DNA from 2 places in the Lysinibacillus sp. LK3 genome. Region 2 is predicted to be linked to the other one. Evidence: riboswitches for the same ligand, from Rfam matches in the RefSeq annotation. Region 2 holds a riboswitch; the other holds the start of a gene.
The links. Region 2 has a riboswitch for S-adenosylmethionine ahead of VK91_RS16605 (methionine ABC transporter ATP-binding protein). Riboswitches for the same ligand answer to the same signal wherever they lie in the genome.

Region 1: it holds a riboswitch for S-adenosylmethionine, as region 2 does, so the genes downstream of both, metA (homoserine O-succinyltransferase) here and VK91_RS16605 (methionine ABC transporter ATP-binding protein) in region 2, are expected to answer to the same signal.

The regions. Positions count from the first base shown of each region.
Region 1 is NZ_LDUJ01000016.1:51,786-62,505, forward strand. Features, by position in the region: gene parE (DNA topoisomerase IV subunit B) at 1-737, opposite strand, end outside; gene plsY (glycerol-3-phosphate 1-O-acyltransferase PlsY) at 1,299-1,901, shown strand; gene VK91_RS12200 (HesB/YadR/YfhF family protein) at 1,921-2,211, shown strand; gene VK91_RS12205 (spore germination protein) at 2,400-3,944, shown strand; gene VK91_RS12210 (Ger(x)C family spore germination protein) at 3,970-5,169, shown strand; gene VK91_RS12215 (hypothetical protein) at 5,174-5,407, shown strand; gene VK91_RS12220 (endospore germination permease) at 5,439-6,587, shown strand; gene metA (homoserine O-succinyltransferase) at 6,627-7,562, opposite strand; SAM riboswitch class I at 7,686-7,797, opposite strand; gene VK91_RS12230 (nucleotide excision repair endonuclease) at 8,001-8,372, shown strand; gene VK91_RS12235 (hypothetical protein) at 8,427-8,813, opposite strand; gene VK91_RS12240 (TrmB family transcriptional regulator) at 8,836-9,618, opposite strand; gene VK91_RS12245 (TSUP family transporter) at 9,744-10,514, shown strand; gene panF (sodium/pantothenate symporter) at 10,555-10,720, opposite strand, start outside.
Region 2 is NZ_LDUJ01000022.1:40,722-51,441, reverse strand. Features, by position in the region: gene VK91_RS16630 (glycosyltransferase) at 1-121, opposite strand, end outside; gene VK91_RS16625 (HEAT repeat domain-containing protein) at 122-1,165, opposite strand; gene VK91_RS16620 (response regulator) at 1,162-2,034, opposite strand; gene VK91_RS16615 (MetQ/NlpA family ABC transporter substrate-binding protein) at 2,247-3,098, opposite strand; gene VK91_RS16610 (methionine ABC transporter permease) at 3,167-3,835, opposite strand; gene VK91_RS16605 (methionine ABC transporter ATP-binding protein) at 3,825-4,853, opposite strand; SAM riboswitch class I at 4,936-5,039, opposite strand; gene VK91_RS16600 (thioredoxin family protein) at 5,096-5,407, opposite strand; gene VK91_RS16595 (hypothetical protein) at 5,422-5,763, opposite strand; gene gcvH (glycine cleavage system protein GcvH) at 5,855-6,235, opposite strand; gene VK91_RS16585 (arsenate reductase family protein) at 6,317-6,673, opposite strand; gene VK91_RS16580 (acyl-CoA dehydrogenase family protein) at 6,857-8,641, opposite strand; gene VK91_RS16575 (acetyl-CoA C-acetyltransferase) at 8,768-9,940, opposite strand; gene VK91_RS16570 (3-hydroxyacyl-CoA dehydrogenase/enoyl-CoA hydratase family protein) at 9,990-10,720, opposite strand, start outside.

The DNA.
Region 1 (10,720 bases), on a different contig from region 2:
ACATATTTTACTGGATGAAGGACATCTTTTTCCTCATTCAAATACGCAACGAAAGCCTCGATGCCATTCTCATAAAAGAACACATCGCTCTTGCCTTCCTCGCGCTCATCAATTAATTCAATTTTTAAGCCCTTTAATAAAAAGGCTGATTCACGTAATCGTTCTGCTAACGTATCATAATTGAATTTTGTGACAGAGAAGATCGTTTCATCTGGTAGGAAATGAACAAGCGTTCCTGTCTGCTTGGTCTGCCCAATATTTTCAAGTGTTGTGACAGGCTGTCCACCATGTTCAAAGCGTTGACGATACTTTTTACCATCGCGATGGATTGTCACCTCTAAAAATGTTGAGAGCGCATTCACAACGGAAGAACCAACACCATGTAAACCTCCACTTGTTTTATAGCCACCTTGACCAAATTTACCACCAGCGTGTAGCACTGTAAAAATAATTTCTGGTGTCGGTTTGCCCATTTTATGCATACCGGTTGGCATCCCACGGCCAAAGTCGCGCACACTCATACTTTGATCTTTATGAATTGTGACAATAATATGAGATCCAAAGCCAGCCAGTGCTTCATCCACCGCATTATCTACGATTTCATACACAAGGTGATGAAGTCCACGGCCATCCGTAGAACCGATATACATGCCAGGTCGTTTGCGTACCGCTTCTAATCCTTCTAATACTTGTATAGCGTCATCATTATAGACGCTAGGTGACTGTTTATTCGTCAAAAAAATTCCCCTCCAAAAAACAAACACATGTTCTATTTATGTTCTCATCCTAATAATAATAGCATTTCCTGTCAATAGCTAGCGACAGGTCCAATAAAATTTTAAAATTTGCTCACAGTTTTGATCTTTTTTATTAATAGTAAACATCTTCAACAGTTGCTTAAAATTGGTATTTGAGCAAGACAGACTGCTTCTAGCTTCCATCATCATTTGACGCATTGAAGCCTACTTAGTTGCAAAATAAAGTTGTGATGCTTGCAAATAAAAGCACACTAACTCGTGCCTTGCGATTAAACAGGATAAAGTTAGACTTCTATTCTACCAAAGGAATGAGCGATTGACAAAATTGCCATTTTGCCTATATTTTTATAAAGGTTTTAGTGCTTCCTACAAATTTATGTCTAAAAGCCTAGTCCTCACTAATAGATTCTCTTTTGTATTGATTCAAGACTTCGGATGAAATCTCCTTCATAACATTGTAGATTAGCAAGAAAAAGTGTAAAATACTTGTTACAAACTATTAGTACCAAGTGATGGACTATGAATGAAAGGAGTCCAACTATGATCAATGGACTTATTATTTTATGTGCTTATCTAATCGGCTCTATACCTTCTGGATTATGGATAGGCAAAATTTTTTATAATACCGATATTCGTGAACACGGGAGCGGTAATCTTGGTGCGACCAATACTTTTAGAACATTAGGGAAAAAGGCTGGTATTATTGTTACGGTGATGGATGTCTTAAAAGGGACTGCCGCTGTCTTACTCGTGACACTTCCTGTTTTCTCTGATACTACACTCCACTCTTTATTACTGGGTCTTGTCGCTGTTATCGGTCATATGTTCCCGATCTTTGCCAACTTCCGTGGTGGGAAAGCTGTGGCAACGTCAGCTGGTGTATTATTAGGCTATTCTTGGCCACTCTTTGTCCTACTATTTATTACCTTTATTGTGACATTAAAAATCACAAAAATCGTCAGCTTAACATCGATGATAGCCGCTTTAGTAGCGCTTATCTATGCAATCGTTTATTATTTTATTACAGGTGACTTTGCATTAGGCATCTTGGTAGCCTTTTTATTTACCTTTATTATTTATCGTCACCGTGCCAATATTGCTCGTATTAAAAACGGCACCGAACCAAAGGTAAAATGGCTGTAGGAAGAGAGGAGCATTTGAAATGAATATTGCATTGACAGATGAAGCCCTACAATGGTTCAAACACGAAATGGAAGTTGAACCTGGTGATACAATTCGTTTTTATGCACGTTATGGTGGCTCAAGTCCGTTTCACGAAGGCTTTTCACTAGGCATGACACGTGAGGAACCTATTGCCATAGGTGTGCAAACAGAAATTGATGGTGTTATCTATTACATTGATGAGAAAGATCTTTGGTTCTTTAACGATCACAATTTACATGTTGATGTTGATACAAGTAATGATGAATTACAATACGACTATCGTACATAAAGCAGTCTGTCCTTTCCATACATGAAAGGACAGACTGTTTTTTTATTTATTACAAAACAAGACACACGAAAGTTGCAAGGAATGTGATATTGCCACAAATAGCTAGATTTTTCATATCTCTTTCGTTTATCTCTCAAAAAAATTGTCCATTCTAAAGGTAATGAACGACCATTTGAGGAGGAAAACACATGTCCATGTCTAACAATAACGAAACCTCCCCATCCCATACAACGAACGATTTATTGTATACTTCCCTATCTAAAAATATAAAAATCATTCAACAATCACTAGGGCATAGTAATGATATTATCATACGTGAAATTGCGATTGGAGAAACTGATCCCCATAGCCTCGCCATTATTTCCATTGATGGCTTATCGGATAAAACGACTATTTCTGATTCTGTTATCGATAAACTGATGGCAAATATTGAAGAAGAACAAGATATTGAAATAACAACCATTAATCAATATGTTCGGAATTCCTATTTAACGGTAGGCGATGTGACGAATATTGAGCATTTCACAACACTCTACAATGCCATTCTCAATGGTGAAACGGTTATTTTATTAGATGGCTTTGCCGAAGGGATTGTGACAAGTACTAGAAGTGCCAAGGATCGAGCTGTCACAGAGCCATCGACGGAATCCGTAATTCGCGGACCGAGGGAATCCTTTACGGAAACCTTGCGAACGAATACAGCGCTCATTCGTCGCAAAATAAAAAGTCCGAATCTCTGGATAAAATCACGCGTTATCGGAGATGTGACACAAACAGATGTAGTAGTGATGTATATAAATGGCATCGCCAGTGACAAAATCGTCGCAGAGGTATTGGCTCGATTAGATCGTATTAATATTGATGGCATTCTGGAAAGTGGCTATATTGAGGATTTTATTCAAGACTCAAAAAACTCTATGTTTCCAACCGTCTACAACTCTGAACGACCTGATGTCATCGCAGGTGAATTATTAGATGGCAAAGTGGCGATTCTAGTTGATGGCACACCTTTCGTCTTAGTCGTTCCAGCGCTATTTACATCCTTTTTACAATCAGCAGAAGATTATTATCAGCATTGGATGATTAGCTCACTTGTACGTATCTTGCGTTTCTTTGGTATCAGTCTAGCATTAGTAGCACCATCCTTGTATGTGGCGATTACTACCTTTCATCAGGAAATGCTACCGACACCCATGTTAATTAGCATTGCTTCACAAAGGGAAGGCGTACCCTTTCCTGCAGTAGTAGAAGCGCTTATTATGGAGGTTGCCTTTGAGGTCTTAAGGGAAGCTGGACTTCGTATGCCTCGAACAATCGGTCCTGCGGTATCCATTGTAGGTACTTTAGTTATTGGACAGGCAGCAGTTGATGCAGGCGTCGTATCCGCTGTAATGGTAATTATTGTAGCCTTAACAGCGATTTGTAGCTTTCTATTCCCTGCCTATGGTTTATCGAATACGATTCGTGTACTACGTTTCCCATTAATGATTTTAGCTGCTATGTTTGGTTTATTCGGTGTAATGTTTGGCATTATGCTAATTACTCTTCATCTATGTAGCATTCGTTCATTTGGTGTACCTTATTTAAGCCCATTCGCACCGTTGGTATTACAGGATCAGAAGGATGCATTTGTGCTGTTCCCGCGTAGAAAATTACTTACACGACCTCGTTTAGTCAATCAAAAAAATATTGTTAGAGGACATAACTATATCAATGTAAAAGGCAGGAAATAACTTCAGGATAAATGAGGAATAGAATATGGCAAAATTAAACTGGATTTGCTTACTATGTATCCTCACTTTACTGTTAAGTGGTTGCTGGAGTAAGCGAGAATTAAATGAATTAGCCATTGTGGTAGCACTAGGCATTGACAAAATAGATGAGGAATATGAAATTACAGTTCAAATTGTCGATCCTAGTGAAGTCTCAGTGCGACAAGCTTCCACTCAACGCTCACCTGTCGTTAGCTATCATTCGAGAGGCGAAACCATCTTTGAGGCCATTCGCAAAATGACGACTATTGCAGCACGAAAACCTTATTTTGCCCACCTTCAAGTGGTTGTATTAGGGGAAGATCTCGCGAAAGAAGGCATTAGTGATGCACTTGATTTAATTGTAAGGGACCATGAATTTCGTAAGGATTTCGACGTCATTATGTCTCACGATGCAACAGCAAAGGAAGTATTAAATGTACTAACACCCATCGAAAAAGTTCCTGCTAATAAAATGCTAAATTCTCTTGATGTCTCTGAGAAGGCTTGGGGCTCCACGATAGCTGTTAATATTGATGAATTAGTCAATACATTAAGCAATAAGCATAAAGGGGCGTTAATTTCTGCTATTGAAGTTCATGGCGATAAGAAATTAGGGGTAGATCAAACAAATGTGCAACGTGTTAAAACACCTGTGCTATTACGTTATACAGGTTTAGCAGTCTTTAAAGGCGATAAATATATAGGGCTACTGACTGAGAGCGAAAGCAAAAGTATTAGTTTTCTTAATGACAAAATTCAAAGTACGATAGAAATCATCGCCTGTCCTAATAAAGGGACTTTGTCTACTGAAATCACCCAATCCACTACAAAGGTGAAAGGGTCATTTAAAAACGGGAAACCGAAAATCGATGTCCATATTAATGTAGAGCAGAATGTTGGAGAGGTCGAATGTGTTATCGATCTTACCAAAAATAAATCGATTGATTACGTTAATAAAAAAACAGCCCAGGGGATTGATGAACGCATTGAAAAAACTGTAGAGAAAATTCAACAGCAATATGAAGTCGATGTTTTTGGATTTGGGGATGCCCTACATCGGGCAGATCCAAAGCAGTGGAAAAAAATCAAGGATGACTGGACTTCCATTTTTCCAGATTTAGCAGTGGCTGTTCATGTAAAGGTAACAACCCAAGGTTCAGGTACGATGCAAAATTCATTATTAAACAAGCCAAAGGAGGAGTAATGAGATGGTACTAGCCGTAGCTATCTTGATTATTGCAATCATTGTTGCGCTTATTTTTATTCCAAAGCTAAAAAAGCAACAGGATAGAAAAGCCATTATTGTATTCTCCTTTTTGCTACTTATTGGAACGGCTTTAAATATGGGGATTGCCCTTAAAATCCATATTCCTAGCCCATTAGATTTGATTACCTTTATCTTCACACCAATTAGGGATTACATTGTGTCATTCACAAAATAGAAAGATGGACTGAGAAACGGAGGGTAGCTTGATGGAAAAAGAGATAATTAGTTCAAGACAGTTTACAATCGTTACCTTCCTCTATTCTATCGGTACAGCGATTTTAATTATCCCTTCGAGTATTACTGGTGCCGCTAAGCAAGATGCTTGGATAGCGGCAAGCATTGGTGTTCTGCTTAGTTTACTGGTTATAAAATTATTTTTAACACTGGCCAATCAAACACCGTCCCTAAACTTTATCGAGGCCAATGAAAAAATACTTGGGCGTTTTTTTGGGAAAATCACAGCGATTTGTTTCCTAATTTTGACCTTTCTTTCCGCTGGGGAATTACTCTATTTTATCGGTATTTTCATGAAAACGGAAGTTATGCCAGAGACACCGACATTAGCATTTGCCCTACTGTTCAGCATCATTATTATGTATGCCGCTTATTTAGGGATTGAGACCTTTGCCCGTTCGGCAGAAATCCTCTTCCCATTGTTTACCTTTATTTTTATTTTTTTCGTCCTTAGTATTACCCCTCAAATTACATTTGAGAATATTCAGCCTCTACTAGAAGCGACCAAAGCATCTATGTTTTATAGTATTGCACGCTTTATGAGTATCTTTTCCTTTCCATTAATTGTATTATTGATGCTCTATCCTACTGGCGTCAATGTACAGCCGTCTGCACAGAAAGGGCTATATATTGGGGCAATTTTTGGCGGAATCGTCTTAGTTACGTTGATTGTCCTATCGATTCTTGTATTAGGTCCTGAAAACACTGCATCAAGGACATTTCCTAGCTATGCCTTAGCACAAAGAATATCTATAGGGAATTTTTTGCAGCGTATAGAAATCATTATGGCATTTATGTGGATTTCGTCTATTTATATTCGTACATTTATGTATTTCTATACGACCGTTGTTGGACTTGCACAAATTTTGAAGATCAAGGATCATCGTCCACTCATTATACCGATGGGGATAATTGTTATTGGACTTTCTCAAATTGTTCATCCAGATATTGTGCATTCTACTAATTATAATAATGAAATTTGGCCAATCTTTTCCTTTATTTTCACCATTTTATTACCCATACTTTTGCTGATTGTGGTAGTTATTCGCAATCGTAAATCCAAGGCTCAAAATAACGAAACACCTCAGCAGGAAACAGAAAATGACAATCAAAAAGTCTAATTTCTTCTAAGCTAGAAAAGAAATTAGACTTTTTATTAATTAAATATGATATTCGATTTCATCTACAAAATCCCATTCATATGGTGTTTCTTGGTAAACATAGTAGTTCAACCAGTTAGAGAATAATAGATGCGTATGGGCACGCCATGTATTCATCGGCACTTGTGTCGGATCGTCATTCGGGAAGTAGTTTACAGGAACGGCGATATCTATGCCCTTCGCCACATCGCGACTGTATTCATCGGCTAGCGTTGTCGCATCATACTCTAGATGCCCCGTAATCATAATATTTTTATTATCTTTTGATTGTACAATAAATACCCCAGCATCCTCTGAATAGGATAATAATCGTAGATCTGGATGATTGCGAACCTCGTCAATCGAAACAGATGTATAGCGTGAATGGGGCGCAGTAAATAAATCACTAAAGCCACGTACCAAATCTACAGTTAAATCTGTAATCACATGGGAATAGACGCCTGAGCATTTAGCAGAAAGCTCAACCTTCCCAATGCCATAATGATGATACAATGCAGCCTGTGCCCCCCAACATATATGTAGCACGGATGTCACATTCTTTTTAGACCAATCCATAATTTCTGAAATTTCCTGCCAATAGTTGACCTCTTCAAAAGCCATTTTTTCTACTGGCGCACCAGTTATAATCATACCATCATAGCGTCGGTGTCGAATCTGATTGAACGTTGTGTAGAAAAGCTGCAAATGGGATTTACTCACATTTTTAGACTCGTGTGTGGCTGTATTCAAAAAGGTAATATTCACTTGTAATGGTGTATTCCCCAATAAACGTAATAATTGGAGCTCTGTTTTTTCTTTTTCAGGCATTAAATTTAATATTAATATATTTAATGGACGGATTTGCTGTGTTTTCGCACGATCTTCTTCCATGACGAAGATTTTTTCCTCACGTAAATGTTCTCCAGCTGGTAAATTTTTCGGAATATTAATTGGCATCTTGCTTTCCCCTCTCTATAATCACTCTCTTTTAGCAAATCTTGCTTGCGTAGGATGCAACGAAATTAAAAAATCCTCCTCATTCCATACGAGATAGAATGAGAAGGATTTTTTTCACGTCCACTCTTATCTCTCAAAGGAAAAAATCCTTTGCTGGAATTAGCACCTTTCTAACAATTGTTAGAGGTTGCTGAAGCGTCATCGGGCCAAATCCCTCAGCTTCTCTTGATAAGATTATTTAATTATCTTGAATTGTAACACGAACTAGTTAGAATATCAATAATTCATAGAATATTTTGTGATTCACGCGCATGTTTCTTGGGGATTTGATGTACACTAAGCTTGCTATCTGTGGGGTTTCTACATTTAAAATTTATGGTAAACATGCCGTAATTATGTTACCATATACTTTTAGTAAGAGAGAGGAACGTGAATAGTTTGATTAAAATTGAATTTCCAAAACCAGATCTAGTAATCCGTCAACGTGAACAAGATTTAAAACCAGGTGATGTGCCAATCACACCTTACTTCGGTTTTATTGACTTCCATAAAATCACACGTGATAAAGGCGGCATTTTCTTATTCTATAATGACAAGAATGAGCTATTGTTTGTTGGGAAAGCACGTAAAATTCGTCAACGTATTAAAAAACATTTCGAGGATAATGTATCTCCGATGAAAAACCATCGTGATGAAGTGTTCAAAATTGAAGTCTATGAAGTAGAAGATCCAATGGAACGTGAAATTTACGAAACATATGCGATTAATACTTTCCGCTCTAAATATAACGTAGACAAAGTCTTTTATTAGACATCACGTAAAGAAACCGAAATCTCATTTCTAAAGGGATTTCGGTTTCTTTTATCACATAATGGTCATACGATCAATTGGCGTACTCTGACCGTTAATTCGCAAATCAATGGTATCCAGCTCAGGATTCTTGACGGTGACTTTAAAAACATAGGGTTGAGCCTCTTTCCTTTGCTCGCTGCCTTCTTCTAACTGGATAATAAGCCTATTTCCCTCAGCTGTAATACTTGCCAATACATTCCCTTTTGAATAATAAACAAGGTAATATGGAGCATCCTTTTCATGCAATAGTTGTATTCTGTCATTAAAAACGATATTTTTCTGGACATTATCTGGGACAACCGTTAGCTCATGAATGGTTGGTGGATCGGTAGGTGGTGTAGCATTACAGGCTCCTAGCATTAGTAGGCTCATTAAACCTAGCAACACGAATTTTTTCAAGTTCCTCCCCTTCCTTATACGACTATTCTAAGAAAAAAGCTTTACGCTCCTTAGCAATCCAGTCTTCTAACTCCTGATCATCACGTTTTACTAACCGATTGATGAGCACATCATGCCATATATAATCCTCTAACAAATAAATATGAACCGGATCATTGGTGATAAAGGCCGTCTCTTGGGTAGATGGAGAATGACCATAAATCATTTCCTGACCATCTATCGATAAGATAAACCAATGCGGTGTAGATGCTTTTTTTGTATAATGTGTGGCTCTATGCTGGTCAATTGAGGCGAGATGCTCTCCTACATACAACGTAATGCCATGAACAGGAACATGCAGCGCCACCTCTTGCAAATCTTCACGTAAGGCATCATACATATCTTCCCACATCGACAGCATCACTTTTTTCTTCGCCTTCTTTAGAAGTGACTGACAATAGTTGATAATGGATTCCTTGCCCTTCAGCATTACCACTTTAGGCTCAGCTTCCTGTACTTTTTCCTCTAATTTCTCTAATTTCCCGCTTATAGACGTAAAATTCGACTCCCAGCGCTGTTGCATTTGCTGTAAGAACACAGACACAGGCATTGCCGAATAGGTCGTTTGTTCTACGGTCTCTTCTTTTAACACGATGCCCTTTTCTACAAGGATATTTAAAATATCATACACTCTTGCACGTGGTATGCCAGAATTTTTACTAACCTGATAGGCACTGACATGACTTTGCTGAACAAGTGCCGTATAGGCCTTTGCTTCATATTCTGTAAAACCCATTTCTTTCAGCTGGGTGATTAATTCCTCCATGTAATCCCTCCATTATCTTTATTATAGGCTACCAATGTGAAGATTTGCCAATGAAAAAATGGGGTTTACAGCGCAAATAAAATTAGTTACTATTTCAGTAGTAACTAATTATAAAGAGGTGTCATATGTTGTTTGAAATCGATGTACATATTCTCATACTATTAATTTCTTTTGGATTTCTGGCGGCTTTTGTTGACTCAGTAGTGGGAGGGGGCGGTTTAATTTCACTACCAGCCTTACTATTTGTTGGGCTCAATCCAGCTGCTGCGGTTGCCACGAACAAACTAGCAGGAGCTATGGGCTCGCTCACTTCCTCTATTTCTTTCTATCGTTCTGGCCAGCTGGACATTCGCTCTGTCCTCAAATATTTTCCACTAGCATTTATCGGATCATTATGTGGTGCTTGGACTGTGCATCTGATTAATCCAGCATTACTAAAGCCATTAATGCTTGTTATGCTGGCGGCTGTTGGGGTATATACGATCTTTAAAAAAGATTGGGGTGCTGTCTCTACCGTAAAAAATCTATCTAAAAAACATTTGTTTTTATTTATGCTGCTATTATTTGCTATTGGTTTTTATGATGGATTTCTTGGTCCTGGCACAGGGTCGTTTTTAATCTTTAGCTTCTTATTGGTAGGCTTCGATTTTTTAAAGGCGGCTGGTAATGCGAAGTTTTTAAATTTGGCGAGTAATGTGGCTGGTGTTTGTATGTTTGCTTACTTAGGTCAAATTCATTATGTTTATGGTCTAGTCATGGGCATTGCGCAAATTGGTGGGGCTATGCTTGGCTCACGGATGGCAATCAAGAAAGGAAGTGGCTTTGTCCGCACGCTATTTATTGTCGTTACAATGACATTACTTGCGAAAAATGCCTATGATTTTATGATGCATTAAAATAAACGCCACAGAATTTGAAATCTGTGGCGTTTTGGCGTTAAATCATAAGCTTTTCGTTTTTAAATTTATGACTAGTGGACAAACTGACAATCACAAAAATAAAGAAGGATGCGACAATTGGTATCGTGACTGTATGCATACCAAAGACAGAAGGATAAAACCGATCAATCATAATATACAACAACATGCCTGAAATCATTGAC
Region 2 (10,720 bases):
AGCGTTTTCTTAAATCCAGCATAGCAATGATGAACATTGTACAATATGAAACAATAACGAACAGCATATAAAATAAAATAATGCCCCCAAAAAACATCATGCAATAATCAATTATTTTCATTTACTTCCCCTCTTTTCTCGCTGCAATTTCTTGGGCCATTTCAATTGCATATTGATCATTTGAGGATTCAATGAATTGCTGTAATTTGGCAATACCATGTCGATCTTCTACAATCGTTTTTGCCGCTTGGGAACGTACCCACCAATTCTCATCTTGAAGAAGCTGCTCTAAATAACTATAAGTATAAGTAAGCGGTACATGTTTAAAAATTTTTGCAACCATTAACCTGGCTTCCCACATTTCTGAGGTCACAAAAGGGACAAAGGGATCCATCTCATCAATAATTCCTATTTCATATAGCCCTTTTAATGCTCTGATGTTAATTTCCGGTGTATCATGGTGTAATAATTTTTTTAATTCATCCAAATACTCCATATTTCTTTTTACAGCAGCAGTATCAATAACAGCAAATTGCATTTTGGCCGACAAACTATTAAAATCATGGAAAAATCGAATAAATACATTATCATCTAATAATATAAATAGTCTTCTATATTCACTTTCAGCGTAATTTACATTGGAATTTTTTATTTTCTCCATAAATAAATCTGGTTGGAAAAGCGAGTATATTTTCAATAACTGGAAATGTTCTTCATCTGTAATGTTATTTTTTTCGAATTCTTGGCACTTCGTTAGCAATTCATCTATTTGTAAGTCTGCAATTCGATAGAGGGCATTCATTCGAATACTCCATCGTTTACTGGATAAATCTTTTTCGTAGAATGCTTTTAAATATTGATTGGAGAATTGTTTAATTTTTAGTTCCACCTGTTCATTCCTTATATTCTTTAAATAGGATGAAAAAATTTTTTCAATAGCTTCTACTTGGGCCCTGCCTCGAGGAACCAATACGATACTAAATAATGCGTTATTGAATAAGTAATCATACCAAAGTTGAGAATAATTTTGTAAATAACGGTCACGAACTTTTTCAAAATAGCTTTCACGCTGCCGCTGAACAAGTAAATACATTAAAAAGATAAAGAGCACAACTAATAAAAAGAAAATTATTCCCAAAAGCGTCGAAACAGTCAGCTTGATCATTGCCAAAACCTCGCAAACGTTCTTTTAATTTTGGCTTCTAGCAAACGTAAATTAAATGGTTTGACAATATATTCATCAACACCGCCCTCATAAGCATTAAGCGCTGCCCCTTCAGAATTGCGTTCTGACATCATATAAATAATAAATTTCTTTTCATTTGGCATATGTCGTAAGATATGCAATATTTCTAAGCCATTTTTCAGAGGTAAAATATCATTCATAAGAATTAGATGCATATGCCCTGATTTATAATCATCCGATTGTAAAAAGCTATAGCCATCCTCATAAACCTTTACATCTAAGGAAAAATAAGGGATAGATATTTGGTTAAGCGTTGACTCTAATACTTGTCTAAAAATGGCGTTTTGCTCAATAATACTAACTTTCACTAATTCAGTTGGTTGCTCACAGTAATCCTTTACCTCTGCTATACTCCATGTTAATTGCTCATCCCCTGATAACATCTGTTTATTTTTATTTAACAGCTCTTCAAAAATAACGTTATTATTTCTTATTTCTGTTATAGAGGCCTTTAATGCAATCTGTTGGAACTTCCGTTCTGCTTTTAAGATGGCAAATATTCGTTTTAAAAACGCCCTAGCTTCTACATCACTACTTTGTAAAAAGAAGATGCCCCAATGATCTCCGTCGGATAATTGAAAAAGCAAGTCTGTCTTGCGTATTTTTGATTGTAAAAACGAGGTAACTTGATCATTCACATTTTCATTCAGTTGTGTAGCATTAGCTGTTTTTAAAAAGACTGCTGTTATAGTAAGGCGTGATCTAATCACACTTTCTCGCCATATTTTAAAGTAGCGCTCTACTTCATGTTCTTGCATGATGTCATGGGTGAATTTTATATCATTCATTAGAATCACTCCATCTAGTTTTTTCTTATTATTACTTTCTATCATTTATTTCGTAGATTAACAACATTACTATAGTAATAAATATGACTAAACAATATCTAAACATAAATAGACGTCATAAAAAATACATAGTTTCTCATCAATTTAACTACAAATAAAAAAGAGTACATAAGTCGTTAAACTTATGTACCCTTTTATAAAATTTTTAATTCTTATTTTACCGGTACTACTGCACCTTTCCACTCTTCTAAAATGAAGTCTTGGATTTCTTTAGATGTTAATACTTCTAATAATTTTTTAATTTCAGGTTTTGATTCATCACCTGCACGTACAGCGATGATGTTAACATATGGAGATTCTTTATCTTCAAGAGAAATAGCATCTTCAATTGGGTTTAAACCGTTATCGATGGCAAAGTTAGAATTGATAAGTACTGCATCGCCTTCATCGTTTTCGTACATTTGTACAAGCATTTCTGGGGCAGTATTTGCATCGAATTTAAAGTTTTTAGGATTTTCTTCAATATCCTTTAATTCTGCTGCTGTTTTATCAATGCCTTCTTTTAATTTGATTAAGCCTTTAGCCTCTAACAATGACAGCATACGACCATGGTCAGATACTGAATTAGAAAGTAAAATTGTTGCGCCTTCAGGCAGGTCTTCTAACGTTTTATATTTTTTAGAGTAAATACCGATTGGTTCAATATGAACGCCACCTGCATTAACGAAATCATAGCCATTGTCTTTAATTTGTAGCTCTAAGTAAGGAATGTGCTGGAAATAGTTTGCATCAAGTGTTTTTGAGTCTAAATCTTGGTTTGGTAGAACATAATCTGTATACGTTTCAATTTTAAGGTCTATGCCTTCTTTAGCTAAGATCGGTTTTGCTTTTTCTAAAATAACTGCGTGTGGTGTATTAGAAGCACCTACTTTTAATGTTACGTTTTCTTTGCTATCTGTTTGATCGCCAGATGCTGATTTTTCATCTTCTTTTTTATCTGTACCGCAAGCTGCTAATGCTAGTACAAGTATTGATAAAAATAATCCTGCTAATAACTTTTTCATTTATGACACTCCCTTGTATTTGTTTTAAATATGTTAGCGGTAAAAACCGGAATAACCTCATTTTCGTGCTAGCGTTTATCAATTTTTTCAGTAATTAAATCACCAATCCATTGAATAATAAATACGACTACTAAGATCAAAATAGTTGCCATTAATGTCACATCTTGGCGATTTCGCTGGAAGCCGTCTAAGAAAGCTAAGTTACCAAGACCACCTGCACCAATAATTCCTGCCATCGCTGTATAACCTACAAGAGCAACAGCCGTTACAGTGATACCAGAAATCAAAGCTGGTAATGATTCCGGAACCAATACTTTCCAAATAATTGTAGAAGTTTTTGCTCCCATTGAACGGGCTGCTTCAATCACACCTTTATCAATTTCACGTAACGCAATTAATACCATACGAGCATAAAACGGTGCTGCACCGATAATTAAAGCAGGTAATGCCGCATTGGCACCGCGAATTGTACCTAGTAAAAACTTCGTAAATGGAATTAATAAAATAATTAATACGATAAATGGAATGGAACGGAAAATATTAACGAGTGATCCTGTTAAAAAGTTAACGATTTTATTTGCCCATAACTGATTGGGGCTAGTTAAAAATAGAACAATACCAATGACTAACCCAAGAATAAATGTCACAACCGTTGATATAGCTGTCATGTATAAAGTTTCATACGTAGCTTGCCACATATTTTCCCAGTCTACATTCGGAAAGAGATTAGTTAGCATTTTCAATCACCTCCGTCTGTACTTCCACTGTATTTAAATAACGAAGGGCTTCAGTGACGTTTGTCTGAGAGCCATCAATTTGCACAATCAATGTACCATATGCACCATTTTTTGTTTGTGAAATATTTCCGTGAACAATACTTACTTCTACATCAAATTGTTTCACAAGATGTGAGATGACAGGCTGTTCTGTTTTTTCACCAACAAAAATCAATTTGACAAGTTGTCCAGTTGGATAGTTTGTTTTAATTTGTGCTACCGTATCTTGTGTTTCCTTAGTGTCGGTAATTTGAGATACAAACTTCTTAGTAATAGCCGCCTGTGGGGCTTGGAAGACTTGTAATACCTCACCACGTTCCACAATTTCGCCTGCCTCCATCACCGCTACACGATGACAAATTTTGCGGATGACATGCATTTCGTGGGTAATCAGGACGATTGTTAAGCCTAAGCGTTCATTTATATCTACGAGTAAATCAAGAATGGCATCCGTTGTTTCAGGGTCAAGTGCGGATGTCGCCTCATCACATAGTAAAACCTCTGGATTATTCGCTAATGCACGTGCAATTCCTACACGCTGCTTTTGTCCCCCGGAAAGCTGGGATGGATATGCCTTATCGCGCCCTTCTAAGCCTACAAGGGCAATTAATTCCTTCACACGCGCTTCACGTTGAGCCTTTGGGAAGCCTGCGATTTCTAAAGGGAATGCAATATTTTCGGCAACTGTTCTTGACCAAAGTAAATTAAAATGCTGGAAAATCATACTTACCTTTTGTCTAGCTGCTCTAAGCTTTTGCCCTTTTATCGATGAAAATTCTTGATTGTTCACCGTTACTGTTCCTGCTGTCGGTTTCTCTAAACCGTTTAATAAACGAATCATGGTACTTTTACCAGCACCACTATAGCCGATAATGCCAAAAATTTCACCTTTATTAATAGTAAGGTTGACGTCTTTGACTGCCGTTAATTCGCCATTTGCTGTTTTGTATTTCTTTGTAATATTTTGAAGCTGGATCATAGCGAATACTCCTTTTCTCATATAGAAAACCCCTTCACTCACAGACAAGTAGAAGGGGTCACGTATGATACGTTAAACCGTTCTCTCATCTTTCAAAGAAAAATCTTTGGGTGATTTGGCACCTTTTCACATTGTGATGGTTGCCGGGCTTCATAGGGCACTTCCCTCCGCCACTCTTCATAAGAGTTCGATATATTTAATGTTTTAATAATATATTTGATACTTTACCACGCTAGTAAAGTTCAGTCAATTGATTTTTTTAACAATTCATATAAAAATGGTACGGATTGAAAAGCATAAATCTTTTCTGTCACTTTTCCGCCATCACTGATGAGTAGACAGGGAACACTTTCAATTTGATGCTCATAAGCTATGTGTTCCAAAAAGTTGATATTTGCTTTACCCATTTGTAGCTGTGGCAGTAATTGCTCAATAATGGACATCATTTTAGATGCCACTGCACACGTTCCACACATCGGTGTATATAAATAAAATGCAGTTTTCTCTCCCGACTGTTTAGCCGCTTCCCACTGCTCTATTGACCATTCTTCCATTTACTCACGCAACCTTACAAAATATATTCATTATGGATTGAAAAATGTGCACGCAGTAAAATCATTGCTAGCACTTTTCTTGGTGTCGTTTCTACTTCCTTGTATGTTGGCATTGTGCGCAGATGCTCAGCCTCTGGATAATGTCTGTCCATTAATGCACGTAGCTTATCACCAGAAGTATCTGCATCAAAAAAAGTAAATAGCTCACAGCCCTCATAGGGATCCAGTAGTTCTTCTAATTGATGCACACCAATTGTACCATTCGTACATAGTATTGTAACATTCTCATTCAAAATAGGCTCAATTTGTAGCTTATCTGAGCGCCCTTCTACTATCAAGCATTTTCCCTCGAACATTACGCCACCTCCATTTAGAGATCCCCACTTATAAGTCATTATATAACAAAAAACGCCGGTAGTTTCCGACGTTTTTCGATTATGGCTTGTCTTATTCAGCGATCATTTCTTCGTATTGCTCTGCTGTCATTAGTTTCTCAACTTCTGATGCGTCAGCAGGCTCAACAACGATCATCCATGCTTTTTCATATGGTGATTCATTAACGAATTCTGGGCTATCTTCTAAATCTGCATTTACTTCAACTACAGTACCTGAGATTGGTGCATATAATTCAGAAACAGTTTTTACTGATTCTACGCTACCGAATGGATCATCTGTTTTGATTTCGTCGCCAACTTGTGGAAGCTCAACGAATACGATATCTCCTAATTCAGATTGTGCGAAGTGAGTAATACCAATACGTACTTTTCCATCTTCTACTTTTACCCATTCATGTTCTTCAGAGTATCGTAAGTCTTTAGGTGTGCTCATGCAAAAAACCCCTCCATAAATATGTAATATATTCACTTTCAGTGTGCCATACTTCTCCTATAAATACAAGGTTTAATACGGTTATTTCCAAGCTTGCTCAAAATCTACTTCTTTAAAACCTAAAGTAACTTTTTTTCCATCTGTCACGATGGGACGTTTAATTAACATGCCATCTGAAGCAAGTAGCTCAAGCTGCTCATCCTCCGTCATTTCCGCTAACTTGTCCTTTAAGCCAAGCTCACGATATTTCATGCCTGAGGTATTAAAAAATTTCTTCAAAGGCTGTCCACTAGCTTGCCAAATAGCTGTTAATTCTTCTTTAGTGGGAGGTTGCTCTGCGATATGTACCTCTTCATAGGAAACCTCATGCTCATTTAACCACTTCTGTGCCTTTTTACATGTTGTACATTTCGGATAATGGAAAAATTGAATCGTCATTACAATGCTCCTCTTCTGTCTTTTTCTGTAGTATACCATCATAGTTGTTTTCAATGGTGAACTTCACTCTTTTTTGTAAGTTTATCCACCAGTTGTGCAAATTTATCCGCTCCTTTTACGATTATCCATCTCATAAAAAAAACCTAGCTATCTTTTGCAGATAGCTAGGTTAAATTTGCACTATTAAACAATATATTTTTCAGCATCAATTAATTTAACGGAAGCCTCACGCTTCTTCGCAATTAAATTATATGGATTATTACGCGTTAGCTTACGCAGTGCAGATAATGTCATACGGGCTGCATCGCCATCCGCTGAAGCAAGAATTGTGTCTTTTGCTTCTTTTTCGATTTCTGCGAATGCTTCTTGGCAGAAAATTTGTGTGTATAGCAATTTTTGATGTGCTTTTTCAGCACCGTCACGAGCAATTGCTTTTTCTGTACGTAAGACAGCTGATTCCATTGCAAATAATTGGTTAGCTATATTCGCAATGTTTACCAATACTTCTTGCTCTTGATCAAGTTTTGCACCAAAGCGTTGTGCTGCTAATCCTGCAGCTAAAACAGCAATCTTCTTGGCATTTTTCACTAAATATTTTTCTTGTGCTAACGGCTCTGTACCGATTTCCTCTGGCATTAGCATAAGCAGCTCTTGCTGTAAATTTTGAGCAACTTGTAATAATGGCAGCTCACCTTTTAGCGCCTTTTTCATAAATGTACCAGGTACAATCATGCGGTTAATTTCGTTTGTACCTTCAAAAATTCGATTAATACGAGAATCACGGTAAATACGCTCTACCTCATACTCAGCCATAAAGCCATAACCGCCATGAAGTTGTACTGCTTCATCTGCAATATAGTCTAATGTTTCTGAACCGAATACTTTGGCAATAGAGCATTCAATAGCATATTCAGCAATCGCACCTGCAATCACTTTTCCTTGCTTTTGCTCTTCTAGGCTTAATTGGCTTAAGCGATCCTCAAATAGACCCACAGTACGATAGTTTAATGATTCTGAAGCATACAATTGCGAAGCCATCGTTGATAATTTCTCTTTTGTCAGATTGAAATCAGAAAGCTTTGTCTTAAACTGCTGACGTTGGTTTGTATACTGAATAGCTAACTCCAATGCACGTTTCGATCCGCCAATTGTGCCCACGCCTAGTTTATAACGACCAATGTTTAAAATATTGAACGCAATGATATGCCCACGACCAATTTCGCCTAATAGATTTTCTACAGGTACTTCCGCATCTTCCAATACTAATGTACGAGTTGATGATGATTTAATCCCCATTTTCTTTTCTTCAGGACCAACTGAAACACCATTGTAGGCACGTTCTACGATAAAGGCGGAGAATTTATCGCCATCAATTTTTGCGTAGACCACAAATACATCAGCAAAGCCTGCATTCGTAATCCACTGTTTTTCACCATTTAAAATATAATGTGTGCCAGCTTCATTTAATTTTGCAGTCGTTTTTGCACCTAGAGCATCTGAACCTGAACCTGGCTCTGTTAATGCATAGGCAGCGATTAATTCACCTGAAGCAAGCTTAGGTAAATATTTTCTCTTTTGATCTTCATTACCGAATAGAACAATTGGTAATGACCCAATACCAACGTGAGCACCATGTGTGATAGAGAAACCACCTGCAACAGACATTTTTTCAGCGATTAAAGCTGAAGAAACTTTGTCTAATCCTAGCCCTTCGTATTCTTCAGGCACATCTGCTCCAAGTAAGCCTAATTCGCCTGCACTTTTTAGGAGACGCACTGAATGCTCAAATTCATGGTGCTCTAAATTTTCAACTACTGGTAAAACTTCATTTGCAACGTATTCCTCTGTTGTTTTAGCAATCATTTTATGCTCGTCAGTGAAATCTTCCGGTGTAAATACACGATCTAATTCCACATCTTCAATAAGAAATCCGCCGCCTTTAATGAAATCAGTTGTTTTTTCAGTCATGATTAATTCCTCCCAATATATCTTTTTGTTAGTTGATTCCCCTAATGATCATGTATAGAAAAGCTTGACGTATACAATGTTCGGAGGCAACCGTAAACAGTACACCTCAAGCTGATCTAGCAAAAATTATAGAATTTCAAATACGCCAGCAGCACCCATGCCGCCACCAATACACATTGTCACTACACCATATTTCTTCCCTTGACGCTTCAATTCATGAATTAGCTTTAATGTTAAAATAGCTCCCGTTGCGCCTAGTGGATGACCTAATGCAATCGCTCCACCATTGACATTGACTTTCTCTTGGTCGATGCCTAAATGACGTACCACCTGTAATGACTGTGAAGCAAATGCTTCATTGATTTCCCATAAATCAATATCTTCGATGGATAAACCTGCAATTTCCAACACTTTTGGCACTGCCACGATAGGCCCGATACCCATTACTTCAGGAGGTACACCGCCAACTGCAAAGCCTAGGAATTTTGCAATTGGTGTCAGTCCTTGCTTGACAGCCTCTTCACGATCCATTACTAGTACAGCTGCTGCACCATCAGAAGTTTGAGAGGCATTGCCCGCCGTTACACTGCCTTTTACGTGGAAAGCTGGACGTAGTTTGGCTAAACCTTCAACTGATGTACCTGGACGTACACCTTCATCCATACTGAATGTGAATTTTTTCACTTGTGGTTTATTGTTATCGTCTACGTAGTGCTGTTCCACTTCAATTGGTACAATTTCATCATTGAATTTACCTTCTTTAATTGCCTTTTCAGCAAGCTCATGCGAGCGAACAGCAAAAGCATCTTGGTCTTCACGACTAACATTATATTGACGAGCTACTTCCTCAGCTGTATGCCCCATGCCCATATAATACTGTGGAGCCGTTTCTGCTAAAGTCGGATTTAAACGTGGTGTATTCCCTACCATTGGCACCATACTCATGGATTCTACACCACCAGCAAGAATAGCCTTTGAGTGTCCTAGCATAATTCGCTCCGCTGCATAAGCAATTGCCTGTAAACCTGATGAGCAAAATCTATTGATTGTCAGAGCAGGCGTTGTATCTGGTAATCCAGCAAGTGCCCCAATACTACGTGCTACATTCATTCCTTGCTCTGCTTCTGGCATTGCACAGCCTAAAATTAAATCATCAATTGGCCCTTCATAGCCTGCTCTTTTCAATGTTTCCTTGACTACAACAGCACCAAAATCATCTGGTCTTACTGTTGCTAAAGAACCTTTTTTTGCTTTTCCAATTGGAGTTCGTGCTCCTGCTACAATAACGGCTTCACGCATCGTATTAATCCCCCTTTGTTTCATGTGCAAGATTGATCTATTTCGTCAATTAGTTACGAAGTGGTTTACCTTTTAACAGCATGTGTTGCATTCTCTGCTGTGATAGCGGATCAGCAACAAGACTAAGGAATGCCTCACGCTCTAAGTTCAATAAATATTGCTCATCGACTAATGTGCCGTACGGAACCTTTCCACCTGCAATAACATAAGCTAATTTTTTAGCAATTTTTAAATCATGTTCGCTAATAAAGCCTGACTCAAACATCCCTTGCGCACCGATGAGTAATGTACCATAGCCTGATGCACCGACCACTGGCACTTTTGTTGGTACAGGTGGTTGATAGCCCGCTTCGTAAAGTGCTAATGCCGCCTGCTTCGCATCATACAATTGATGATCTGGATTAACTGAAATACCATCCGCAAAGTTTAGGAAATTATTTTCACGTGCTTCCTCACCAGATGTTGAAACCTTCGCCATCGCAATTGTTTCAAATACTTTATTAGCAATATGTTGATAGTCTACCTCTACGCCATTTGGTAAGCCCTTTAGGAATTTCTGATAGAGCGCTTTATTTCCGCCTCCACCTGGGATTAATCCAACCCCTACTTCCACTAAGCCCATATATGTTTCCATTGTTGCTTGAATATGTGCAGCTGGTAAGCAAACCTCTGCTCCCCCGCCTAATGTCATGGCAAAAGGTGCTGCTACAACAGGCTTACGTGAATATTTAATTTTCTGCATAGCATCTTGGAATGCTTTAATGACGAAATCTAGCTCAA